Regions from separate parts of the Streptomyces sp. MAR4 CNX-425 genome, predicted to be linked through region 1. Evidence: riboswitches for the same ligand, from Rfam matches in the RefSeq annotation. Region 1 holds a riboswitch; each other region holds the start of a gene.
The links. A riboswitch is a leader RNA that binds a small molecule or an ion and turns the genes downstream of it on or off. The one in region 1 is predicted to bind thiamine pyrophosphate.

Region 1 (7,392 bases):
CGACGGCGCGGTACCCGGCGGTGGTGCTGGGCGCGACGGCCGCGGAGCGGCTGGGCGTGGGGCGGGCGTCGCCCGAGGTGCGGGTGCTGGTGGGCGGCGAGTGGTTCACGGTGGTGGGGATCCTGGAGCCGGCGCCGCTGGCGCCGGAGCTGGACCTGGCGGCGCTGGTGGGCTGGCCGGCGGCGCAGGACCGGCTGGGCTTCGACGGCCGCGCGACGACGGTCTACACGCGGTCGCCGGACGCGGATGTGGCGGCGGTCCGCGCGGTGCTGGGCGCGACGGCGAACCCGGCGGCGCCGAACGAGGTGGAGGTCTCGCGCCCGTCGGACGCGCTGGCGGCGAAGCGGGCGGCGGGCGAGGCGTTCACGCGGCTGCTGCTGGGGGTGGGCGCGGTGGCGCTGCTGGTCGGCGGCGTTGGGGTGGCGAACACTATGGTCATCTCGGTGCTGGAGCGCCGCGCGGAGATCGGCCTGCGCCGCGCGCTGGGCGCCACGCGGGGGCACGTCCGCACGCAGTTCCTGACGGAGTCGCTGCTGCTGTCGGCGCTGGGCGGGGCGGCGGGCACGCTGCTGGGCGCGGCGGTGTCGGCGGCGTACGCGGCGGCGCAGGGCTGGCCGCCGGTGCTCCCGGCGTGGGCCCTGGCGGGCGCCCTGGTGGCCCCCCTGACGCTGGGCACCCTGGCCGGTCTCTACCCGGCCCACCACGCCAGCCGCCTGCCCCCGACGACGGCGCTGGCGGCGCCGTAGGGGCTGCCCGTGAAGGGCTCGGGCCGAGGGCGGAGGGATCCGAGGCGGATTCCCCGGGGGCGGGGGCGCAGCCTCGCCGAGGTCCAGGGGCGCAGCCCGGGGGAGGCCGGGGTGCAGCCCCGCGCAGGTCCGGGCACAGCCCCGCGGGGGGGCTCGGGGGCGGAGCCCCGAGTTTCGGGAAGGGGCGGGGTCGGGGAACACACCCCTCACCCGCCCAGCACCACCACCTCCGACGCCTCGAATCCCGCCCCCACCCGCTCGCCGACCTCCGGCGCCCCCCGCAGCGGCACCGCCGCCTCCAGCTCCGGCCCCCGCTCCGGGCGCAGCAGCAGCACCACGTCCTCCCCGCGGAACGTCCGCCCCACCACCTCGCAGCCCAGCCCCGACCCCGCCGGGCCCACCCGCACCCCCGCGGGCCGTACCAGCAGTGACCGCTCCCCCGAGGCCGCCGCGGCGGCGACGCCCACCTTCCCCCACGGCGTGTCCGCCACCGACCCGTGCACCGTCGCCGGCACCACGTTCGCGAACCCCAGGAACCGGGCCACGAACTCGTCCGCCGGCCGCTCCCACACCTCCACCGGCGTGCCGCTCTGCGCGACGCGCCCCTCCCGCATCACGACCACGCGGTCCGCCAGCGCGAACGCCTCCCCCTGGTCGTGCGTCACCGCCAGCACCGTCGTGCCCAGCCGCCCGAACAGCTGCCGCAGCTCCACCACCAGCCGTTCCCGCAGCGACCGGTCCAGCTGCCCCAGCGGCTCGTCCAGCATCAGCAGCTGCGGCGACGGGGCCAGCGCCCGCGCCAGCGCCACCCGCTGCTGCTCCCCGCCGGACAGCGCCCCCACCGCCCGCCGTTCCGCCCCGGGCAGCCCGACGAGCGTCAGCAGCGACGCGACGCGCTCTCGGGCCGCCGCCCGCGAGGTGCCGTGCATGCGCAGCCCGAACGCCACGTTGCCGCCGACGTCCCGGTGCGGGAAGAGCTGCTGGTCCTGGAACATCAGCCCCACGCCCCGCCGGTGCGCCGGCACCCCGGCCAGGTCGCGGCCGCCGAGCAGCACCCGCCCGGCCGCGACGGGTTGCAGCCCGGCCACGGCCCGCAGCAGCGTGGACTTGCCGCTGCCGCTGGGCCCGAGCACGCAGACGATTTCGTGTTCCGCGACGTCGAGGCGGATCGCGTCGACCGCCGCCCGGTCGCCGTAGCGCACGGTCACGTCGTCGAGTGCGAGCATCAGAACTCTCCCGCCTGGTTCTTGCGGACGCGCTCCAGCAGCAGCAGCGCCGCCGCGCACACGCCCATGAGGATGGTGCTCAGGGCCATCGCCTGCCCGTAGTTGGTCTCGCCGGCGCGGCCGAGGAGCCGGGCGACGGCGACGGGCAGCGTGGGCCGGTCGGGTCCGGCGATGAAGACGGTCGCGCCGAACTCGCCGAGGGACACGGCGAAGGCGAAGCCGGCGGCGACGAGCACGGCCCGCCACACGAGCGGCAGGTCGACCTCCCGCCAGGCGCGCAGCGGGGAGGCGCCGAGGACGGCGGCGGCCTCCCGGAGCCGGTCGTCGACGGCGCGGAGCACGGGCAGCATGGTCCGTACGACGAAGGGGACGCCGACGAGCGCCTGCGCGAGCGGCACGAGGATCCAGGAGGAGCGCAGGTCGAGCGGCGGGCTGTCGAGGGCGATGAGGAAGCCGAAGCCGACGGTGACGGCGGAGGTGCCGAGCGGCAGCATCAGCAGCGCGTCGAAGCCGCGGACGAGGGGCCCGGCGCGGCGGGTGACGGCGGCGGCGGCGAGGCCGCCGACGACGACGGCGATGACGGTGGCGACGGCGGCGTAGGCGAGGGAGTTGCCGACGGCTTCGAGCGGGGGGACGGCGAAGGTGCCGTCGCTTTCCTGGAGGGCGCGGTAGAAGCCGGGGCCGTGGCCGCCGGGGGTGGCGAAGGAGCGTTCGACGAGGACGGCGAGGGGGGCGAGGAGGAGGACGGCGACGAGGGCGAGGACGCCGCCGAGGAGGGCGCGTTCGCCGGGGGTGCGGGGGCGGCGGGCGGTGGTCTCGGGGGCGACGAGGCGGAGCGCGGTCTCCCGGCGGCGTACGGTCCAGGCGTGCAGGGCGAGGACGGCGGCGACGGCGGCGAACTGGAGGAGGGTCAGGACGGCGGCGGTCGGCAGGTCGAGGAAGTCCGCGGTCTGGCGGTAGATCTCCACTTCGAGGGTGGCGTAGTAGGGGCCGCCGAGGATCTGGATGATCCCGAAGGAGGTGAAGGTGAAGAGGAAGACCATGAGGGCGGCGGCGGCGACGGCGGGGCCGAGCGCGGGCAGGGTGACGTGCCGGAACGCGGCGAGGCGGCCGGCGCCCAGGACGCGGGCGGCTTCCTCCTGCCGGGGGTCGAGCTGGGACCACAGGCCGCCGACGGTCCGTACGACGATCGCGAAGTTGAAGAAGACGTGGGCGAGGAGGATGGCCCAGACGGTGGTGTCGAGGCGTACACCCCACCAGCCGTCGAGGACGCCGCCGCGGCCGACGAGGGCGAGGAACGCGGAGCCGACGACGACGGTGGGCATGACGAACGGCACCGTGACCAGGGCGCGCAGCAGGGCCTTGCCGGGGAAGTCGAAGCGGGCGAAGACGTACGCGGCGGGCAGCGCGAGGACGAGGGTGAGCGCGGTGGAGGCGGCGGCCTGCCAGAGCGTGAACCACAGGACGCCGGGGATGCCGGGGTCGCCGAGGACGTCGGGGACGCGGCCGAGCTGCCAGCGGCCGTTCTCGCGCAGGCCGCGGGCGACGATGGCGGCGACGGGGTAGGCGAAGAAGACGGCGAAGAAGGCGGCGGGGACGGCCATGAGCGCGAGCCGCCCGGCCGCCCCGCGCCGCCCGGCGCGGCCCGCGCCGGGCCGCCGCCCGGCGGGGCCGGGGCCGGCGGCGCGGGTTACCTCACGACCAGCGAGGTCCACGTCTTGATCCACTGCTCCCGGTTGTCGTCGATGACGGCCGGGTCGAGGGTGTGCGGGTCGGCGATCTCCTCGCCGTAGCGGGTGAACACCTCGGGGAGTTCGGTGTTCTCGCGGGCGGGGTGGACGAACATCTGCAGCGGCATGTCCCGCTGGAACCGCTCGCCGATGAGGAAGTCGATGAGGGCCTTGCCGCCTTCGGTGTTGCCGGCGTTGGTGAGCAGCCCGGCGAACTCGATCTGGCGGAAGCAGGTGCCGGTGGCGACGCCGGTGCTGGCCTCCTTCGGCATGGACTCCATGTCGAGGACGGGCGGGCTGGAGGCGTACGAGACGACGAGCGGCTTGTCGCCCTTGCCGGCGCCGGAGAACCGCTCGTAGTACGCCTGCTCCCAGCCGTCGACGACCTCGACGCCGTTGTCGCGCAGGTCGCTCCAGTAGTCCTCCCAGCCCTCCTTTCCGTACTCGTCGGCGGTGGCGAGGAGGAAGGCCAGGCCCGGGGAGGAGGTGGCGGCGTTCTCGGTGACCAGGAGGTCCTGGTAGCGGGGGTCGGCGAGGTCGTCGAGGGTCTGCGGCGGGTCGAGGTTCTCCTTCTCGAAGTACGCGCGGTCGTAGTTGACGCACACGTCGCCGTAGTCGACGGGGGTGACGCGGTGCTCGCCGGCGTCGAGCTGGAGCTTCTCCGGGATGCGGTCGAGGCCCTTCGCCTCGTACGGGGTGAAGATCCCGTTGTCGAGGCCGCGGGAGAGGAGGGTGTTGTCGATGCCGAAGAAGACGTCGCCCTGGGGGTTGTCCTTGGACAGGACGGCCTGGTTGACGGCGGACCCGGCGTCCTTGCCCTTGAGGATGTCGACCTGGTACCCGGACTGTTTCTCGAACGCCTTCAGCACGTCGTCGGAGGCGGCGAAGGAGTCGTGGGTGACGAGGGTGACGCTCTTGTCGTCCGAGCCGGACCCGGATCCGTCGCCGGAGTCCGAGCCGCAGGCGGCCAGGCCCAGGGCGAGGGACGCGGCCAGGGCGGTGGTGACGGTGCGCTTCATCGGGCTGCTTTCATGGCGGGCGGGCAGCCCGGGCAGCAGCGGAGGGTCGACCGAACTTCCTACCCAGAATGACCTGGGCGAGGTTCGAGGGTCTGCGGCCTGGACGGTGCCGCACTCTCAGCGCTGCGAGCGCTCCCCTGTCGGTATGTACATCTGAACGGTATCAGGCGGGTGTGCCGGCCGGGGCCGCGGAGGCGGCGAGCTGCCCGCAGGCCCCCTCGATCTCCTGCCCGCGGGTGTCCCGCACGGTCACGGGCACGCCGTGGGCCTGGAGCGCGGCGACGAACGCGCGCTCGTCCTCGGGGCGGGACGCGGTCCACTTCGAGCCGGGGGTGGGGTTGAGGGGGATGAGGTTGACGTGGGCGCGGCGGCCCTTGAGGAGGCGGCCGAGGAGGTCGGCGCGCCACGCCTGGTCGTTGACGTCCTTGATCAGCGCGTACTCGATGGAGACGCGGCGGCCGGAGCGGGCGGCGTACTCCCAGGCGGCGTCGAGGACCTCGCGGACCTGCCAGCGGGTGTTGACGGGCACGAGGGTGTCGCGCAGCTCGTCGTCGGGGGCGTGCAGGGAGACGGCGAGGCGGCACTTCAGCCCCTCGTCGGCGAGGCGGTGCATGGCGGGCACGAGGCCGACGGTGGAGACGGTGATGCCGCGCTGGGAGAGGCCGAGGCCGTCGGGCTCGGGGTCGGTGAGGCGGCGTACGGCGCCGAGGACGCGGTTGTAGTTCGCCAGCGGCTCGCCCATGCCCATGAAGACGATGTTGGACAGCCGGGCGGGGCCCCCGGGGACCTCGCCGTCGCGCAGGGCGCGCATACCGTCGACGATCTGGTGGACGATCTCGGCGGTGGACAGGTTGCGGGTGAGCCCGGCCTGGCCGGTGGCGCAGAAGGGGCAGTTCATGCCGCAGCCGGCCTGGGAGGAGATGCACATGGTGACGCGGTCGGGGTAGCGCATGAGCACCGACTCGACCAGCGTCCCGTCGAAGAGCCGCCACAGGGTCTTGCGGGTGGTGTCGCCGTCGCAGCTCACGTGCCGTACGACGGTCATCAGCTCGGGCAGCAGGCCCTCGGCGAGCTTCGCCCGGGACCCGGCCGGCACGTCGGTCCAGCCGGCCGGGTCGGTGGCGTAGCGGGCGAAGTAGTGCCTCGACAGCTGCGCGGCACGGAACGGCCTCTCCCCCAGCGCGGCGACGGCGTCGCGGCGCTCGGCGGGGGTGAGGTCGGCTAGGTGCCGCGGCGGCTTCTTGGCACCACGGGGGACGGCGAAGGTGAGCTTTCCTGGCTTGGGCATAGCCGTACCAGTGTCGCAGACGAATGCGCCGGGACCCGCATCATCCCCGGTCGCCGCCGGCGGCCATCGAGGCGCCGGCCTCCTACCGCAGGGGCGCGACGCCGCCCGTGGGCGCGCCGTCGCTGTCGCCCGTGGGCGCGACGCCCCAGTCGTTCTCGGCGGGCGCGACACCCCACTCGCTCTCAGCGGGCGCGACACCCCACTCGCTCTCCGCAGGCGCGACCCTGTCGTCGCCCTGCCAGTCCAGGAGCGGCGCCACGCCCGAGGTGGGCGCGCCGGCATTGTCGCCCATCGGCGCGAGACCGCTCGTGGGCGAGCCGTCGGTGTCGCCCGCCACCGCCGTGGCGGTGCCCAGCGCCGCGCCGCCGATGGCCAGCAGCGCCACCGCCGTGGCTCGCGCCACCGTACGTTTGATCCTCATGAAACTCCCCCTTCGGGTCGCGGACATCCCCGTAACCGTGGCCCGCCGCGCCCCCGCGGCACCACGTGTTTCGGCCGCCGCCGAAACTCCCGGGAAGGGCGGCCGTCAGCCCGCGCCGACGAAGACGACCATCAGCAGCCACACCACCGGCGCCGTCGGCAGCAGCGAGTCGAGCCGGTCCATGATGCCGCCGTGGCCGGGCAGGAGCGTGCCCATGTCCTTGATGCCGAGGTCCCGTTTGATCATCGACTCGGCCAGGTCGCCGAGGGTGGCGCTGGCGGCCGCCGCGGCGCCGATCAGCAGGCCCTGCCACCAGCGGCCGTCGTCGACGAGGAACTCCATGCACAGCGCCCCCGCCGCCATCGCGAAGGCCAGCGCGCCGGCCAGGCCCTCGCGGGTCTTGCCGGGGCTGATGCGCGGGGCGAGCTTGTGGCGGCCGAGCTTGTAGCCGACGGCGTACGCGCCGGTGTCGCTGATCACCGTGAGGATCAGGAAGGTCAGCACCCGCTGCGGGCCGTCGTCGTCCGCGGCGAGCATCAGCGCGACGAAGGTGGCGAGGAAGGGCACGTAGAACGCGGCGAAGACGCCGGCGGTGACGTCGCGGAGGTAGTCCTCCGCGGGGCCTCTCAGCCGCCATACGGGCACGGCCAGCGCGGTGAGCGCGAGCGCCGCGCCCGCTCCCTCGGCGCCGCGCGCGTACCCGGCGACGACGGTGGCGACGCCGCCGAGCACCAGCGGCACCAGGGGTGTGCGGATGCCGCGGCACTCCGTCAGCCGCGACGTCAGCTCCCAGAGCCCGACCGCCACGGCGGCGGCGATGACGCCGACGAACAGCACCTTCACGACGAACAGCGAAGCCAGCACGATGGCGCCGAGGCCGAGCCCGACGCCTATGGCGGCACCGAGGTCCCGGCCGCCGCGGCGCCGTCGGGGTGCGGGCGGCGGCGCGGAGGAGGAGCCGT
Region 2 (7,392 bases), on a different contig from region 1:
CCGTCGCCGTACGTGTCGTAGCCGGTCGGGTACGGCTGCTCCGCGCCGAAGGCGGAGAACTGCGCGGTCTGCTCCGCCGCGGCGGCGGGCGCGGGCGCGGACAGCGCGGGCTCCGGCTCGTACGCCGGGTAGCCGCCGGGGCGGTCGGGCGGCGGCGGCTCCGCCGGGCGGTGGTCGTACGCCGCCGCCTCGTACCGGTCGTCGTAGTCCTCGCGGTCCCCGCGCTTGCTCATGACCCAGCCGCCGGAGTAGCCGCTGCGGTAGGAGAACGTGACCTTGGTCTGCCCGATCGCGAACATCACCACCCCCACCCCGATCACGACGGCCGACGGCATGAGAACGCCGAGCACCACGCAGAGGAAGCCGACGAACGCCAGCGCGCGCCAGCGCAGCGGGGCCTTGTACTGCATCAGCACTTCCCAGAGCAGCCACAGCGCGATGACGCCGAACGCGGCATAGAGGGCCAACCAGGCCAAGCCACCCATAAAGTGCCTCTCTTCCGCCCCCGCTTGGTGGTGCCTGCCCTCAGGACCGCCGGTGCAGTCCGAGGTTCTGGTAGATCTCCAGCGTCGCCGTGGAGTGGTTCAGCGTAATGAAGTGCAGTCCCGGGATGCCCTCGGACAGCAGCCGCTCGCACATGTCCGTGGCGTACTCGATGCCAATGGAGCGTACCGCGGCCCGGTCGTCCTCGACCGCGAGAACCCGGTCCGCCAGCTCCGGCGGGAAGGTGGCCCCGCTCAGCTCGGCGAACCGCTGGATCTGCCGGGCGTTGGTGACCGGCATGATCTCCGGGATGATCGGCGTCGCGCAGCCGGCGGCGGCCACCCGGTCGCGCAGCCGCAGATAGTCGTCGACGTGGAAGAACATCTGGGTGATCGCGTAGTCCGCGCCCGCGCGGCACTTGTCGACGAAGTGCCGGATGTCGGTGTCCCAGTCGCTTGAGCGCGGGTGCCTCTCGGGGAAGGCGGCGACGCCGACGCAGAAGTCTCCCGACTCCTTGATCAGCCGGACCAGGTCGGCGGCGTAGGCCACCCCCTGCGGGTGCGCGACCCACTCCCCCATCGGGTCGCCCGGGGGGTCGCCGCGGACGGCGAGCATGTTGCGGATGCCCGCGCCCGCGTACTGGCCGATGACGTTGCGCAGTTCGGCGATGGAGTGGTTGACCGCGGTGAGGTGCGCCACGGGTGTGAGTGTGGTGTCGGTGGCGATGCGCTCGGTGGCGCGGACGGTGCCCTCGCGGGACGACCCTCCGGCGCCGTACGTCACGGAGACGAAGGTCGGCTGTACGGCCTCGATACGCCGTACGGCGTTCCAGAGGGTCCGTTCCCCCTTGTCGGTCTTGGGTGCGGCGAACTCGAACGAAAACGACTGCTTGCCGGACGCGAGCAACTCACGGACAGTGAGCGCGCGATCATTCCTGGTCGAAGCGATGCCGGTGGCCATACGCCGCAGGTTAACCGCCGGTCACCTCCGGGCCCAAGACCGTCTGCCGAATTACGGGCGGCTCCCCCGGCGCCCGGGGCCCGCCCGGCGACTACCGGACGTCACCGTTCCGCGCGGCCCGCAGCCGCCGTACGAACTCCCCCGTCGCAGCTCCGGGGTCCTCCGCGGCGGTGATCGCGCGGACGACCACGACCCGCCGGGCCCCGGCCGCCAGCACCTCGTCGAGATTTCCGAGGTCGATTCCGCCGATGGCGAACCACGGCCGCCCGGTGTCCAGGCCGGCGGCGTACCGGACGAGGCCGAGACCGGCCGCCGGCCGCCCGGCCTTGGTGGGGGTGGGCCAGCACGGGCCGGTGCAGAAGTAGTCGACGCCGGGCTCCGCGGCCGCGGCGCGGGCCTCCGCCTCGGCGTGCGTGGAGCGGCCGATCAGCACGTCGCCGGGCGCGTCGCCCAGGATCGCGCGGGCGGCGGGCACCGGCAGGTCGCCCTGGCCCAGGTGCAGCACGTCGGCGCCGGCGGCGTGCGCGACGTCGGCGCGGTCGTTGACCGCGAGCAGCCGGCCGTGCCGGCGGCAGGCGTCGGCGAAGACCTCCAGGTGCGCCAGCTCCGCGCGCGCCTCCAGGCCCTTCTCCCGCAGCTGGACGATGTCCACGCCGGCGGCCAGCACCGCGTCCAGGAACTCGGGGAGGTCGCCCTGGCGGGTGCGGGCGTCGGTGCAGAGGTACAGCTGCGCGGCGCCGAGCCGCGCGCGGTTGTCCGCGGCGCGGGCGCCGGTTCCGGCCGTCATGGCGCACTCCCCCTCGTACGGTCGCGGGGCCGGGCGCGCGCCCGGCCCCGCGAGGTTACACAGCCAGCGCCTGCGCCCTGCGCTTGACCTCCGTCCCGCGGTTCTCGCGCAGCGCCTGCGCGGGGGTCCCCGGCAGCGAGGGGTCGGCGGTGAACAGCCACTCCAGCGCCTCTTCGTCGCTGAAGCCGTCGTCCTTGAGCAGCGTCAGGGTGCCGGTGAGGCCCTTGACGACCTTCCCCTCGCCGATGAACTCGGCGGGCACCTGGAGGGTGTTGTTCTCACCGCGCCGCACCGCGATCAGCTGGCCCTCCTTGACCAGCTGCCGGACGCGGGTCACCTCGACGCCGAGCTTCTCCGCGACGTCGGGAAGGGTGAGCCAGGAGGGGACGAGAGCATCGATCTTCGCATCAATCTCGGTCACGTCCCCCAGCCTGCCATCTCCGGCCGCCGGCCGGTACAGGGCAGCGCCAAAGGGAGGCATATCACCGCAGATCCTCCCCGGAGCCCGCGGACGCCGACCCGGCGCGCGCGGCGCCCGGCGCGCTACCGCGCGGCTGATTTCAGCGGTACGGCGGGGTCCGCGGCGCGCTCGCGGTCCAGCGCGGCGGAGGCGTGGATCAGCTTGCGCCCCTGGGTGAGGTCGCGCGGGCGGCCGACGGCGAGCAGCGCGATGAGCCGGCCGGCGCGCAGCCAGCACACCGACCACGACGACCCGTGCGGGTCGCCGCGCCACAGCAGCTCGTCGTCGTCCGTGTGGTGGCCGACGTACTGCACGAAGCGGCCGAACTGCTCGGACCAGAAGTACGGCACCGGGTCGTACCGCGCGCCCGGCACCCCGGCGACGTCCGCCGCGACCGTCGCCGGGCCCTGGAGGGCGTTGTCCCAGTGGTGGATGAGCAGCCGCTCGCCGTAGCGCGCGGACGGGAACGACGCGCAGTCGCCGACGGCCCAGACGCCGGGCACGTTCGTCCGCAGCCGCTCGTCCGCCCGCACCGCGCCGTCGCCGCCGAGGTCGACGCCGGAGCCGGCGAGCCAGTCCGTGGCCGGGCGGGCGCCGATGCCGACGACGACGGCGTCGGCGGTCAGCTCCGTACCGTCGTCGAGGACCACCGCCACGGGCCCGCCCGCGCCGCTCCCGACGCGCTCCACCCGGCGCCCGGTCAGCAGCCGGGCCCCGCTCTCCTCGTACCACCCGGCCATCGGCGCCGCGACCTCCGCCGGCAGCGCCGCCGCCAGCGGGTGCCCGGCCGCCTCCACGACCGTCACCTCGCAGCCCTGCTCGCGCGCCGCGGTGGTCAGCTCCGCGCCGATCCAGCCGGCGCCGACCACCAGGATCCGGCCGCGCCGCACGAGCGCCGCGCGCAGCCGGGCGGCGTCGTCGAGGGTGCGCAGCAGGTGCACGCCGGGCGTGTCGCCGGCCGGCGCGCCGGGCAGCGGGACGGGCACCGCGCCGGTGGCGAGGACCAGGTTCTCGTACGGAACGGGCCCGGCGTCCGTCAGAAGCAGCCGCCGCGCGGTGTCCAGCCGGTCGACGTGCAGCCCCAGCCGGAGCCCGATGCCGCGCTCCGCGAAGTCCACCTCGAACGCCGACCCCTCCGCCTTGCCCAGCAGCACCGCCTTGGACAGCGGCGGCCGGTCGTACGGCCGGTGCGGCTCGGCGCCGACGAGGGTGACGGCGCCCTCGTAGCCCTGCTCGCGCAGCGCCACGGCGGTCTGCACGCCGGCCATGCCGGCGCCGACGACGACGGTGCCGGCCGCGCCGGCGGGATCGGAGGCGGGCGCGCCGGGGGTGGCGGCGGGTTCAGCGTCGGTCACACGATCACCTTATGCCGCGCCCCTCGGGCCCCGCGCGGGCGCTCCCGTGCGGGGCCCCGCGGGGCGGGCCGCCCGGGTCGCCGGGCTCCCCGCTCCGGCAGGATCCGGACGACGGGCCCTACAGCCGCCGGGCGTACGGAGTTAGGGTGGCCGGGAACAACTCGCGGGAGCCCGGCGCACCGGGCTGAGAGGGGGGCTGGCGGCCCCCGACCGTACGAACCTGATCCGGGTCATGCCGGCGAAGGGAGGGGCGAACGCCCATGCAGTCACGCGACACACCCCCGACGACGACCCCGGCGGCCTCCGGCGCACCGCGCACGGCGGACGCCACGTACGACGTCCTCGTCGTCGGCGGCGGCGTCATCGGCCTGGTCACCGCCTGGCAGGCGGCCCGCCGCGGGCTGGCCACCGCCGTCGCCGACCCCGCCCCCGGCGGCGGCGCCGCGCAGGTCGCGGCCGGGATGCTGGCCGCCGTCACCGAGCTGCACTACGGCGAGGAGGCGCTGCTCGCGCTCAACCTGGCCGCCGCCGAGCGCTATCCGTCGTTCGCCGCCGAGCTGGCCGAGGCGTCGGGCCGGGACATCGGCTACCGCCGCTGCGGCGCGCTCAGCGTCGCGCTCGACGCGGACGACCGCGCGCAGCTGCGCGAGCTGCACGGCTTCCAGCAGCGGCTGGGGCTGGCGGCGGAGTGGCTCACCGGGAGCGAGTGCCGCCGGCTGGAGCCGATGCTCGCCCCCGGGGTGCGCGGCGGGCTGCGCGTCGACGGCGACCACCAGACGGACCCGCGGCTGCTGACCGCGGCGCTGGTCGCCGCCTGCGAACGGGCCGGGGTGACCTTCCACCGCAGCCTCGCGGCCCGGCTGCGGCTGGCCGGGGACGCCGGTGCCGGCGGGGACGCCGGGGACGCGGCCGCCGGGCGGGCGGCGGGCGCGGAGCTGGCGGACGGCACGCGCGTCGCCGCCGGGCAGACGGTGCTGGCCGCCGGCAGCCGCAGCGGCGGCCTGGCGGGGGTGCCGGAGGCGGTACGGCCGCCGGTGCGGCCGGTCAAGGGGCAGGTGCTGCGGCTGCGGATGCCCGGCGCGGGAGCGCCGTTCCTGGGCCGTACGGTACGCGCGGTGGTCCGCGGCAGCAGCGTGTACCTGGTGCCGCGGGAGAGCGGCGAGCTGGTCGTCGGCGCCACCAGCGAGGAGCTGGGCTGGGACACCACCGTCACCGCCGGCGGCGTGTACGAGCTGCTGCGCGACGCGCACGAGCTGGTGCCCGGGCTGACCGAGCTGCCGCTGGTGGAGACCGGGGCCGGGCTGCGCCCCGGCTCCCCCGACAACGCGCCGCTGCTGGGCCCCACCGCCCTGCCGGGGCTGCACCTGGCCACCGGCCACTACCGCAACGGGATCCTCCTCGCCCCCGTCACCGGCGACGCGCTCGCCGCCGTGCTCACGGGCGGCGAACTCCCGGACGCCACCCGCCCGTTCGCGGCGACCCGGTTCGGCCGCCCGGCCCGGCACCGGCACGAGCAGCACGAAGGGCAGCACGCATGAGCAACGACACCACCACCGCCGACACCACCACCGCCGACACCACCGCCGCCGACACCACCGCCGCCGACAACGCCACCGTCACCGTCAACGGCGCCGCCCGCCGCATCGCCGCGGGCCTCACCCTCGACGCCCTGGTCGCCACCCTCACCGCCGCCCCCCGCGGCGTCGCCGCCGCCGTCAACGAGGACGTCGTACCGCGCGGCAGCTGGCCCACCACCACCCTCGGCGACGGCGACCGCGTCGAGATCCTGACCGCGGTCCAGGGAGGCTGACCCACCGTGACCCGCACCGCCCCCGCCCTCGCAGACCCCGCCGCCGACCCGGCCGCCGACGACCCCCTCACCATCGCCGGCGTCCGCTTCTCCTCCCGCCTCATCATGGGCACCGGCGGCGCGAGCAGCCTGGACGCCATGGAGCGCGCCCTGCTCGCCTCCGGCACCGAGCTGACCACCGTGGCGATGCGCCGCGTCGACCCCGGCGTGCACGGCTCCGTGCTCGACGTGCTGCGCCGCCACGGCATCCGCGTGCTGCCGAACACCGCCGGCTGCTACACCGCGGGCGAGGCCGTGCTCACCGCCCGGCTGGCCCGCGAGGCGCTCGGCACGGACTGGGTGAAGCTGGAGGTCATCGCGGACGAGCGCACCCTGCTGCCGGACCCGGTCGAGCTGCTGGCCGCCGCCGAGACGCTCGTCGACGACGGCTTCACCGTGCTCCCGTACACCAACGACGACCCCGTTCTCGCCCGGAAGCTGGAGGACGCCGGCTGCGCCGCCGTGATGCCGCTGGGCTCCCCCATCGGCTCCGGGCTCGGCATCCGCAACCCGCACAACTTCCAGCTCATCACCGAGGCCGCCGGGGTGCCCGTCGTCCTCGACGCCGGCGCCGGCACCGCCTCGGACGCCGCGCAGGCGATGGAGCTGGGCTGCGACGCGGTGATGCTGGCGTCCGCGGTGACGCGGGCGCAGGAGCCGGTGCTGATGGCGGCGGCGATGCGGCACGCGATCGCGGCGGGCCGGCTCGCGGCGCGCGCGGGGCGCATCCCGCGCCGGCACTTCGCGCGGGCGTCGTCGCCGGCGGCGGGTATCGCGCGGCTGGACGCGGCCCGCGAGCCGGACCCCGAGCGGCCCGCGTTCGCGTGAACTGCCCTGCCCCGTACCGGCACCCGGCCCCGGCACACCCCCGGGAACGTACTGCAGCACAACGGTGACGGGAACGCGTCCGTCACCTCGTAGACTGCGCTGCGTGGACACGACTCTGGACCCGTCCCCCCAGCCTCCGGGAGGGCGGGGAGACCCCATGGTCGGGCAGCTGCTCGACGGGCGCTACCGCATCGACGCGCGCATCGCCGCGGGCGGCATGGCCACGGTCTACCGGGCCCTGGACACCCGGCTCGACCGGGTGCTCGCCGTCAAGGTGATGCACCCGTCGCTCGCCGCCGACGCCTCCTTCGTCCAGCGGTTCATCCTGGAGGCCAAGTCGGTCGCCGGGCTCGCCCACCCGAACGTCGTGGGCGTCTACGACCAGGGCACCGACGGCCCGCACGTCTTCCTGGCCATGGAGTACGTCCCCGGCTGCACCCTGCGCGACATGCTGAACGACCGCGGCGCCCTCCAGCCGCGCGCCACGCTGGACATCCTGGAGCCCGTGCTCGCCGCGCTCGGCGCCGCGCACCGGGCCGGTTTCGTCCACCGCGACATGAAGCCGGAGAACGTCCTCATCGGCGACGACGGCCGCGTCAAGGTCGCCGACTTCGGCCTCGTCCGCGCCGTGAACAGCAATACCACCGCGTCCACCGGCACCGTGCTCGGC
Region 3 (7,392 bases), on a different contig from region 1:
AACGCCGCCAACCTCTCACGCCCACCGCCCCCGTGCAACGCGATTCCCCGCCACGCCCGCGAATCACCCGGACCGCGGCCGCCCGCCCGCCGCGAGCCGTTCCACCACGCGGAAGCGCTCCGCGACCACCAGCGTGTCGTCGTCGACCGTGAACCCGGGGTCCCCGAGCACCTCGCGCATCTCGTCGCTGTGGAAGAACGCCTCGTGCCCCGCCCGCCACTGGGCGACGGTCTCGTCGCCCTCGCCCTCGTCCAGCACGTGCCGCAGGTCGACCTCCCGCAGCGGCAGCACGCGCACCTCCGTGACCTCGACGACGGCGACCGGCTCGCCCCGCGAGTCCAGCAACGCCGCCCGGTCCCCCACCTCGGCCAGCACCTCCCCCTCGGCCTCGTACGCCGCGAGCAACCCCGTCGTCGCCGTCTTCGCCCCGGACAGCACCGCGGCAACCAGCGAGTCACGCAACGGCCCCGGAAAGGCCAGCTCGTAAGGAGGCAACTGCTCCGCGGCTTCCGACATGACGCCAGCGTACGCGTGCACCGCTGCCGGCGGGCTCACACGGCGGCGCGGCTCCGGCGCTGCTGGGCGCGCAGGGCAGCCAGTCTCCGGTGGTCGCGGGCCGGGGACCCGCTCGCGTCCAGGGCGAGGAGCGACAGGAGTTGCACGGGACGTCCCGCCGACGCGGCGGCCTCCAGCTTGTGATGGCCGTCGAGCAGGAAGTGCGTGAGCCCCCAGTGCTCGTAGTAGTCGGCCGACCGGTCGTCCGTCGCCGGCTGACACAGGTCCAGGGTCGAGACGGCCACCGCCGTCGGCACCGCCCCCCGCCGCATCTGCCCGGCGTACTCCTCGACCCGGTCACGCTCGTTCCAGGTCGGCGGGACCATCGGCACCACGAACTCGTAGAGGTGCGCCGCGTCGTCGACCGCGGTCTCGAACGTGCGGTAGTACGGGGTGTGCGGGTACTCCGGCAGGCCCCAGAACCCGTCGATGCCCCAGGTGGCCACCTGTTCGTGGCTGAAGTAGTCGCCCTCCTGCCCCGGCACGGTCAGCCTCGGCTCGATCCGCAGAAGAAGGGGCAGATAGTCGCCCTCCGGAAGCAGCGCGGCGAACGCCTCCACGACGGCGCCGTCCGGTTCGGTGAGCCGAAGGGCGAGGCGTTCCCGCACATGGTCCAACGACAGCGTCTGACGGGCGCCCTCAAGTCGCCGGAACAGGAACGGGCAGGTCCCGCACCAGAAGCTGCGCTCGAACGCCGGCTCGTCGTCGACGACGACCAGCCTGAGGCCGGCCCACGCCCCCGGCGGCTTCGCCCCCTCCGCAAACCGGAGCCTCGCCCGGGACTCGGGGACCCCGAGCCTCCGCGGCTCACCGACCAGCACCATCACCCGCACGACCGTACGAGACACCACCACCGCCTGGCACACCGTTTTCCGGTGCCCCCACCGCGATCCCCGCGCGGCCACCGGTCGACGTCGCCGAAGCACCGCCCCCACCCGCGGCATCACTCCGCGCTCGTGCCACTGATCAGCACGGCCCACACACACGTACCGATCCCGCTGCGCTCCACGACGCCCCACCGGTCCGTCAGCTCATCCAAGGGGCTCGTTCCGGTGCGCGTTCGCGCGGGCTGGTCCTTCCTGGCTCGGCGGGGGGGTCAGGGCGCGGCTTCCCCGGGGTGGGGGATGAGAGCGGCCAGTTGCTGTGCGGTCGCGGTCGGGTGGGCGGTGTGGATGAGTTCCGTGCGGTGCACCAGGCGGGGTTCCTCGACCGGGACGGCCGTGACGCCGGGGAACGTGGCCGCCAGGGGCAGGGGGAGGGCGGTGAGGCCGAGGCCGGCGGCGGCGAGGGAGGCGAGGCCGTGCAGGTCGGTTCCCCGGTGGCGGAGGCGGGGGCGGAATCCGTCGGTACGGCAGACGGCGCGCAGCCGGTCCAGGGCGATGGCGGTGTCGGGGGCGTCGATCCACCGGGCCTGCGTCAGGTCGGTGAGCCGGACCGAGCGGCGCCTCGCCAGGGGATGACCGGCGGGGAAGAGCACGGCCAGCGGCTGCTCGGCTGCCGCGCGCGTGGTCGTGGGGCCCAGATCGGGCAGGGGGAGCGGGTCGCTGGGCGCGGCGACGCCGTCGACGAGGCCGAGGTCGGCGCGGGCGGTGAGGACGTCTTCGAGCACCGATTCCCCGGCCAGGAGCCGCACTTCGACGTCCAGGAGGGGGGTGGCCGTGTGCAGCTGGGCGAGGGCCTCCGCGACGCCGGGGGTGAGGGCGGCGGGCGAGCAGGCGAGGGTCAGCCGGGCGGGCCGGGCGTCGGGCAGGCGGGCGATGTCGGCGCGGGCGGCATCGAGCCGCAGGAGCAGGGCGGGGGCGTGCTCCATCAGCCGCGTACCGGCCGGTGTGGGGGCGACGGGGCGGCGTTCGAGCAGTCTGGCGCCCAGGTCGGCTTCGAGTGCGGCGATGTGCTGGGAGACCGCGGACTGGGTGTAGCCCAGGGCCGATGCGGCCTGGGAGAAGGAGCGGTGCTCCAGAACCGCGACGAAGGTGCGCAGCAGATGCGTGTCCATGGCCATCAGCATCACTTATGCGGAGTGCAGGAATCATCGTTGGACGTGATACGGGCCGGCCAGCAGGATGGGCAGCATGAACTCCACGGCACGCATCGCGCTGGTCGGCGACCGCTCCGACGCCGTTCGCTCCCATGCCCGTGTCCCCGGCCTGCTGGAGGCCCTGCGCGTCCGGGAGGGATGGGACCTGGACGCCTACTGGATCGCCACGGAGGACGCCGACGCGACGACGTTGGGCGGCTTCGACGCGGCGTGGGTCCTGCCGGGGAGCCCGTATCGCAGCGAGGCCGGGGTCCTGGCCGCGATCCGCACGGTGCGCGAGAACGGCATCCCCTTCCTGGGGACCTGCGGCGGATTCCAGCACGCCCTGCTTGAGTTCGCGCGCTCCGTCTGCGGCCTGGACCGCGCCGCCCACGCCGAGAACACCCCGGAGGCCGCGGACGAGGACGCCGTGATCGTGCCGCTGGCCTGCTCGCTCGTCGGCCACGAGGGCGTCGTCCGCATCGCGCCCCGCTCACTGGCCTCCGACCTGGTCGGAGCCGACCGTGCCCGGGCCCGCTACCACTGCGCCTACGCGCCCAACCCCCGCCACCTGGACACCCTGCGCGCCCACGGGCTGGCCTTCACCGGCACCGACGAGTCCGGCGAGGTCCGCATCGCCGAACTGCCCGGCCACCCCTTCTTCCTGGCAACGCTCTTCCAGCCCGAACTCGACGGCGACGGCAGCCGGGCCCATCCTCTGATCACCGGCCTGGCCGGGGCCGCCGTCGACCACGCCCGCGCTCGAACCGCCGGATTCAAGCGCGCGCAGGCCCCGGCCGCCGGGTAGCGGCGGCCGGGGCCTTGGCGTGCCGGTGGTTCAGTCCGCGACGGGGAGATAGACGCGGTTGCCGGCGGCGGCGAACTCCTTCGACTTCTCCGTCATGCCCGCCTCGATCTCCTCCTCCGTCGCGCCGTGGGCGCGGCGGATGTCGTGGGAGATCTTCATCGAGCAGAACTTCGGGCCGCACATCGAGCAGAAGTGCGCCGTCTTCGCCGGCTCCGCCGGCAGCGTCTCGTCGTGGAACTCGCGCGCCGTGTCCGGGTCCAGGGCCAGGTTGAACTGGTCCTCCCAGCGGAACTCGAAGCGGGCGTCCGACAGGGCGTCGTCCCAGTCCTGGGCGCCGGGGTGGCCCTTCGCGAGGTCCGCGGCGTGGGCGGCGATCTTGTAGGTGATGACGCCGGTCTTGACGTCGTCGCGGTCGGGCAGGCCGAGGTGTTCCTTGGGGGTGACGTAGCAGAGCATCGCCGTGCCCCACCAGGCGATCATCGCGGCGCCGATGCCGGAGGTGATGTGGTCGTAGGCGGGGGCGATGTCCGTGGCCAGGGGGCCGAGGGTGTAGAACGGGGCCTCTTCGCAGATCTCCTGCTGGAGGTCCACGTTCTCCTTGATCTTGTGCATCGGGACGTGGCCCGGGCCCTCGATCATCGTCTGCACGCCGTGGGACTTCGCGATCCGGTTCAGCTCGCCGAGCGTGCGCAGCTCCGCGAACTGCGCCTCGTCGTTGGCGTCCGCGATCGAGCCGGGGCGCAGCCCGTCGCCGAGGGAGAAGGTCACGTCGTACGAGGCGAGGATCTCGCACAGCTCGTCGAAGTGGGTGTAGAGGAACGACTCCCGGTGGTGGGCCAGGCACCAGGCGGCCATGATGGAGCCGCCGCGGGAGACGATGCCCGTTTTGCGGCGGGCGGTGAGCGGGACGTAGCGCAGCAGGACGCCGGCGTGGACCGTCATGTAGTCGACGCCCTGTTCGCACTGCTCGACGACGGTGTCGCGGTAGACGTCCCAGGTCAGCTCCTCCGCGCGGCCGTCGACCTTCTCCAGCGCCTGGTAGAGCGGGACGGTGCCGATGGGGACGGGGGAGTTGCGGAGGATCCACTCGCGGGTGGTGTGGATGTTGCGGCCGGTGGACAGGTCCATGACGGTGTCGGCGCCCCAGCGGGTGGCCCAGGTCATCTTCTCCACCTCCTCCTCGATGGAGGAGGTGACGGCGGAGTTGCCGATGTTGGCGTTGACCTTCACCAGGAAGTTCTTCCCGATGATCATCGGTTCGGTCTCGGGGTGGTTGACGTTCGCGGGGAGCACGGCGCGGCCGGCCGCGATCTCGTCGCGGACGAAGGCGGGCTCGACGCGCTCGCGCAGCGCGACGAACTCCATCTCCGCGGTGATCTCCCCGCGTCTGGCGTACGCGAGTTGCGTGACGGCGCCGCCGCGGGCGCGGCGCGGCTGGCGCGGACGGCCGGGGAAGACGGCGTCGAGGTTGCGCAAGCCGCCGCGGGGGGCGGTGTGTTTGAGGCCGTCGTCCTCGGGGCGGGGCGGGCGGCCCGCGTACTCCTCGGTGTCGCCGCGGGCGATGATCCAGTTGTCGCGCAGCGGGGCGATCCCGCGGCGGACGTCGGTGTCGATGGTCGGGTCGGTGTACGGCCCGGACGTGTCGTACAGCGTCACGTCCCGGCCGTTCGTGAGGTGCACGCGCCGCACGGGGACCCGGATGTCGGGCCTGGCGGGGTGTTCCACGTGGTCCTTGTGCCAGCCGGCCGCGGTCTTCGCGGAGTCCGCGGTGGCGGGCGTACGTGCATCCGAAACGGTCATGGAGACCCACTCCCTACGCCGGCATTACCCGGTAACAGGTTCGGCGGTCGGCGCAGCTGTGATCCGGATGCGGATCCGTCAGCGCCCTCTCAGCCCGGTGCTCCGAGCTCCCGCGGTGTGCAGTTCGCGGACCACGCTAACCGGTGTGCGCGCCGGTGGGGAAGAGGGCCCTTGGGCGCTCCTGCGATGATCTGGCGGTGACGCATTCGCACGGGCACGACCACGGTGCCCCCGCCCCGCCCGCCTCGCACCGGCTGCGTACCGTGATCGCGGCCGTGCTCGTCCCGTTCGCGCTGGCGGTGTTCGCCGGGCTGATCGCGCTGTGGCCGGGGGACGAGCCGGCGGGCGAGCGCAGCGGCATCGGCTTCGACCAGGAGCGGCAGCGGGCGAAGGTCACGAAGGTCGAGGAGGTGAAGTGCGCCGACGTGGGCGCGCGGATCCAGGAGCCGGGGCAGCCGGGCGGCGGCGGGGACGAGCCGCGGCTCGACGAGGACGCGGTGTGCGAGCAGGCGACGATCGAGGTGACGTCGGGCGAGCACGCGGGGCGCACCTTCACCGAGGTCGTCGCGCCGGACGCGTCGCGCCGGTACGACGTCGGGCAGGAGCTCGTCGTCTCCTACTCGCCGAAGGCGCCGCGGGAGTTGCAGTACGCCGTCTCCGACGTGGTGCGCAGCGTGCCGATGGCGGCGCTGGCGCTGGTGTTCGCGGTCGCGGTGGTCGTCGTCGGGCGGCTGCGCGGGGTGGCGGCGCTCGCGGCGCTGGCGGTGAGCTTCGCGATCCTGATCCTGTTCATCCTGCCGGCGATCCTTGACGGGTCGAATCCGCTGGTGGTGGCGGTGGTCGGCGGGAGCGCGATCATGCTGATCGCGCTGTACCTGTGTCACGGGTTCAACGTGCGCACCTCGGTGGCGGCGCTCGGCACGCTGGCGTCGCTGCTGCTGATCGGGCTGCTGGGGTCGCTGTTCGTCGGCTGGTCGAGGCTGACGGGGAACACCGACGACTTCACCGGGCTGATCCACACCCAGTACCCGGACATCGACATGAGCGGGCTGCTGCTGGCGGGGGTGCTGATCGGCTCCCTCGGGGTGCTCGACGACGTGACGGTGACGCAGGCGTCGGCGGTGTGGGAGCTGCGGCGGGCCGACCCGTCGGCGCCGTGGCGGAAGCTGTACGCGTCGGCGATGCGGATCGGGCGGGATCACATCGCGTCGGTGGTGAACACGCTGGTCCTCGCGTACGCGGGGGCGGCGCTGCCGTTGCTGCTGCTGTTCACGATCGCCGACCAGAGCGTCGGCTCGGTGGCGACGAGCGAGTTCGTCGCCCAGGAGATCGTACGGACCCTCGTGGGCAGCGTTGGGCTGGTCGCCTCGGTGCCGCTGACGACGGGGCTCGCGGCGCTCGTCGTCTCGGCCGACCGCCGCCCGGCGGGGGCGGAGGGCCGGGCGGGTACGGGCTCCGGCGCTGCCGCGGCTCCCGGCGAGGGCGGCGCCCGCCGCCGGGGCGGCGGCGGTCGGCGGCGCCGGACGTAGCGCCGGAGGCGCGGAGGTGCGGCAGCGGCGTGCGGTGCGCAGTGCGCGGCGAGCGGCGTGCGGTGCGGCGGCGGGTTACCAGTCGTTCTTCGACGACGACGCGGTCATGAACTTCCGCACCAGGAAGATCGCACCCGCGATCAGCGCGGCGGCCAGCAGCACCTTGAACAGCAGGCCGATGATGACCCCGACCACCCACATGATCATGCTGCCGAAGACCACCAGCACGATCGCCGGGATCAGCACCCACGTCACCCACCACGGCAGTCCCGCGGTGATCTCTTTCACGGACACTGTCATTCCTCCTCCGGTACGCCGGGGTTGTCCCGGTGCCTACGATGCTAGGTCGCCGGGCGGCCGGACGGGAGTGCCCCCGGCCCCGGTCCGCCCCGGAACGAACCCTGAGGCATCCCTGAGGGACTGATTCACGCCTCGGGTGGAGAGAAGACCACCAGCACCCGGAGATCCTCGGTGATGTGGTGGAAACGATGCGGGACACCCGCCGGTACGTAGACGACGCAGCCCCTGCCGACCTGCTGGGTCTCGTCGCCGACGGTGACGGAGCCGCGGCCGCTCATGATCACGTAGACCTCGTCCTGGCGATGGGGCTGCTGCGGATCGGGGGCGCCGGCGTCCAGCGCGTACAAGCCGACCGACATGTTCCGCTCGCGCAGGAACTGGAG

Region 2: another riboswitch for thiamine pyrophosphate. It lies ahead of thiO (glycine oxidase ThiO); the one in region 1 lies ahead of ACHZ99_RS25040 (thiamine ABC transporter substrate-binding protein).
Region 3: another riboswitch for thiamine pyrophosphate. It lies ahead of thiC (phosphomethylpyrimidine synthase ThiC); the one in region 1 lies ahead of ACHZ99_RS25040 (thiamine ABC transporter substrate-binding protein).

The regions. Positions count from the first base shown of each region.
Region 1 is NZ_JBMDLF010000009.1:322,463-329,854, reverse strand. It holds gene ACHZ99_RS25055 (ABC transporter permease) at 1-746, shown strand, start outside; gene ACHZ99_RS25050 (ABC transporter ATP-binding protein) at 953-1,972, opposite strand; gene ACHZ99_RS25045 (ABC transporter permease) at 1,972-3,576, opposite strand; gene ACHZ99_RS25040 (thiamine ABC transporter substrate-binding protein) at 3,663-4,721, opposite strand; TPP riboswitch at 4,760-4,870, opposite strand; gene rlmN (23S rRNA (adenine(2503)-C(2))-methyltransferase RlmN) at 4,885-6,009, opposite strand; gene ACHZ99_RS25030 (hypothetical protein) at 6,092-6,430, opposite strand; gene ACHZ99_RS25025 (phosphatidate cytidylyltransferase) at 6,536-7,392, opposite strand, start outside.
Region 2 is NZ_JBMDLF010000001.1:541,943-549,334, forward strand. It holds gene ACHZ99_RS02345 (hypothetical protein) at 1-467, opposite strand, end outside; gene metF (methylenetetrahydrofolate reductase [NAD(P)H]) at 526-1,443, opposite strand; gene thiE (thiamine phosphate synthase) at 1,535-2,230, opposite strand; gene ACHZ99_RS02360 (Rv2175c family DNA-binding protein) at 2,286-2,651, opposite strand; gene ACHZ99_RS02365 (NAD(P)/FAD-dependent oxidoreductase) at 2,774-3,958, opposite strand; TPP riboswitch at 4,199-4,309, shown strand; gene thiO (glycine oxidase ThiO) at 4,306-5,583, shown strand; gene thiS (sulfur carrier protein ThiS) at 5,580-5,855, shown strand; gene ACHZ99_RS02380 (thiazole synthase) at 5,862-6,722, shown strand; gene pknB (Stk1 family PASTA domain-containing Ser/Thr kinase) at 6,880-7,392, shown strand, end outside.
Region 3 is NZ_JBMDLF010000005.1:215,831-223,222, reverse strand. It holds gene ACHZ99_RS16540 (ASCH domain-containing protein) at 64-516, opposite strand; gene ACHZ99_RS16535 (hypothetical protein) at 552-1,403, opposite strand; gene ACHZ99_RS16530 (LysR family transcriptional regulator) at 1,652-2,551, opposite strand; gene ACHZ99_RS16525 (glutamine amidotransferase-related protein) at 2,628-3,380, shown strand; gene thiC (phosphomethylpyrimidine synthase ThiC) at 3,411-5,180, opposite strand; TPP riboswitch at 5,173-5,304, opposite strand; gene ACHZ99_RS16515 (YibE/F family protein) at 5,378-6,709, shown strand; gene ACHZ99_RS16510 (DUF5326 family protein) at 6,785-7,009, opposite strand; gene ACHZ99_RS16505 (cupin domain-containing protein) at 7,135-7,392, opposite strand, start outside.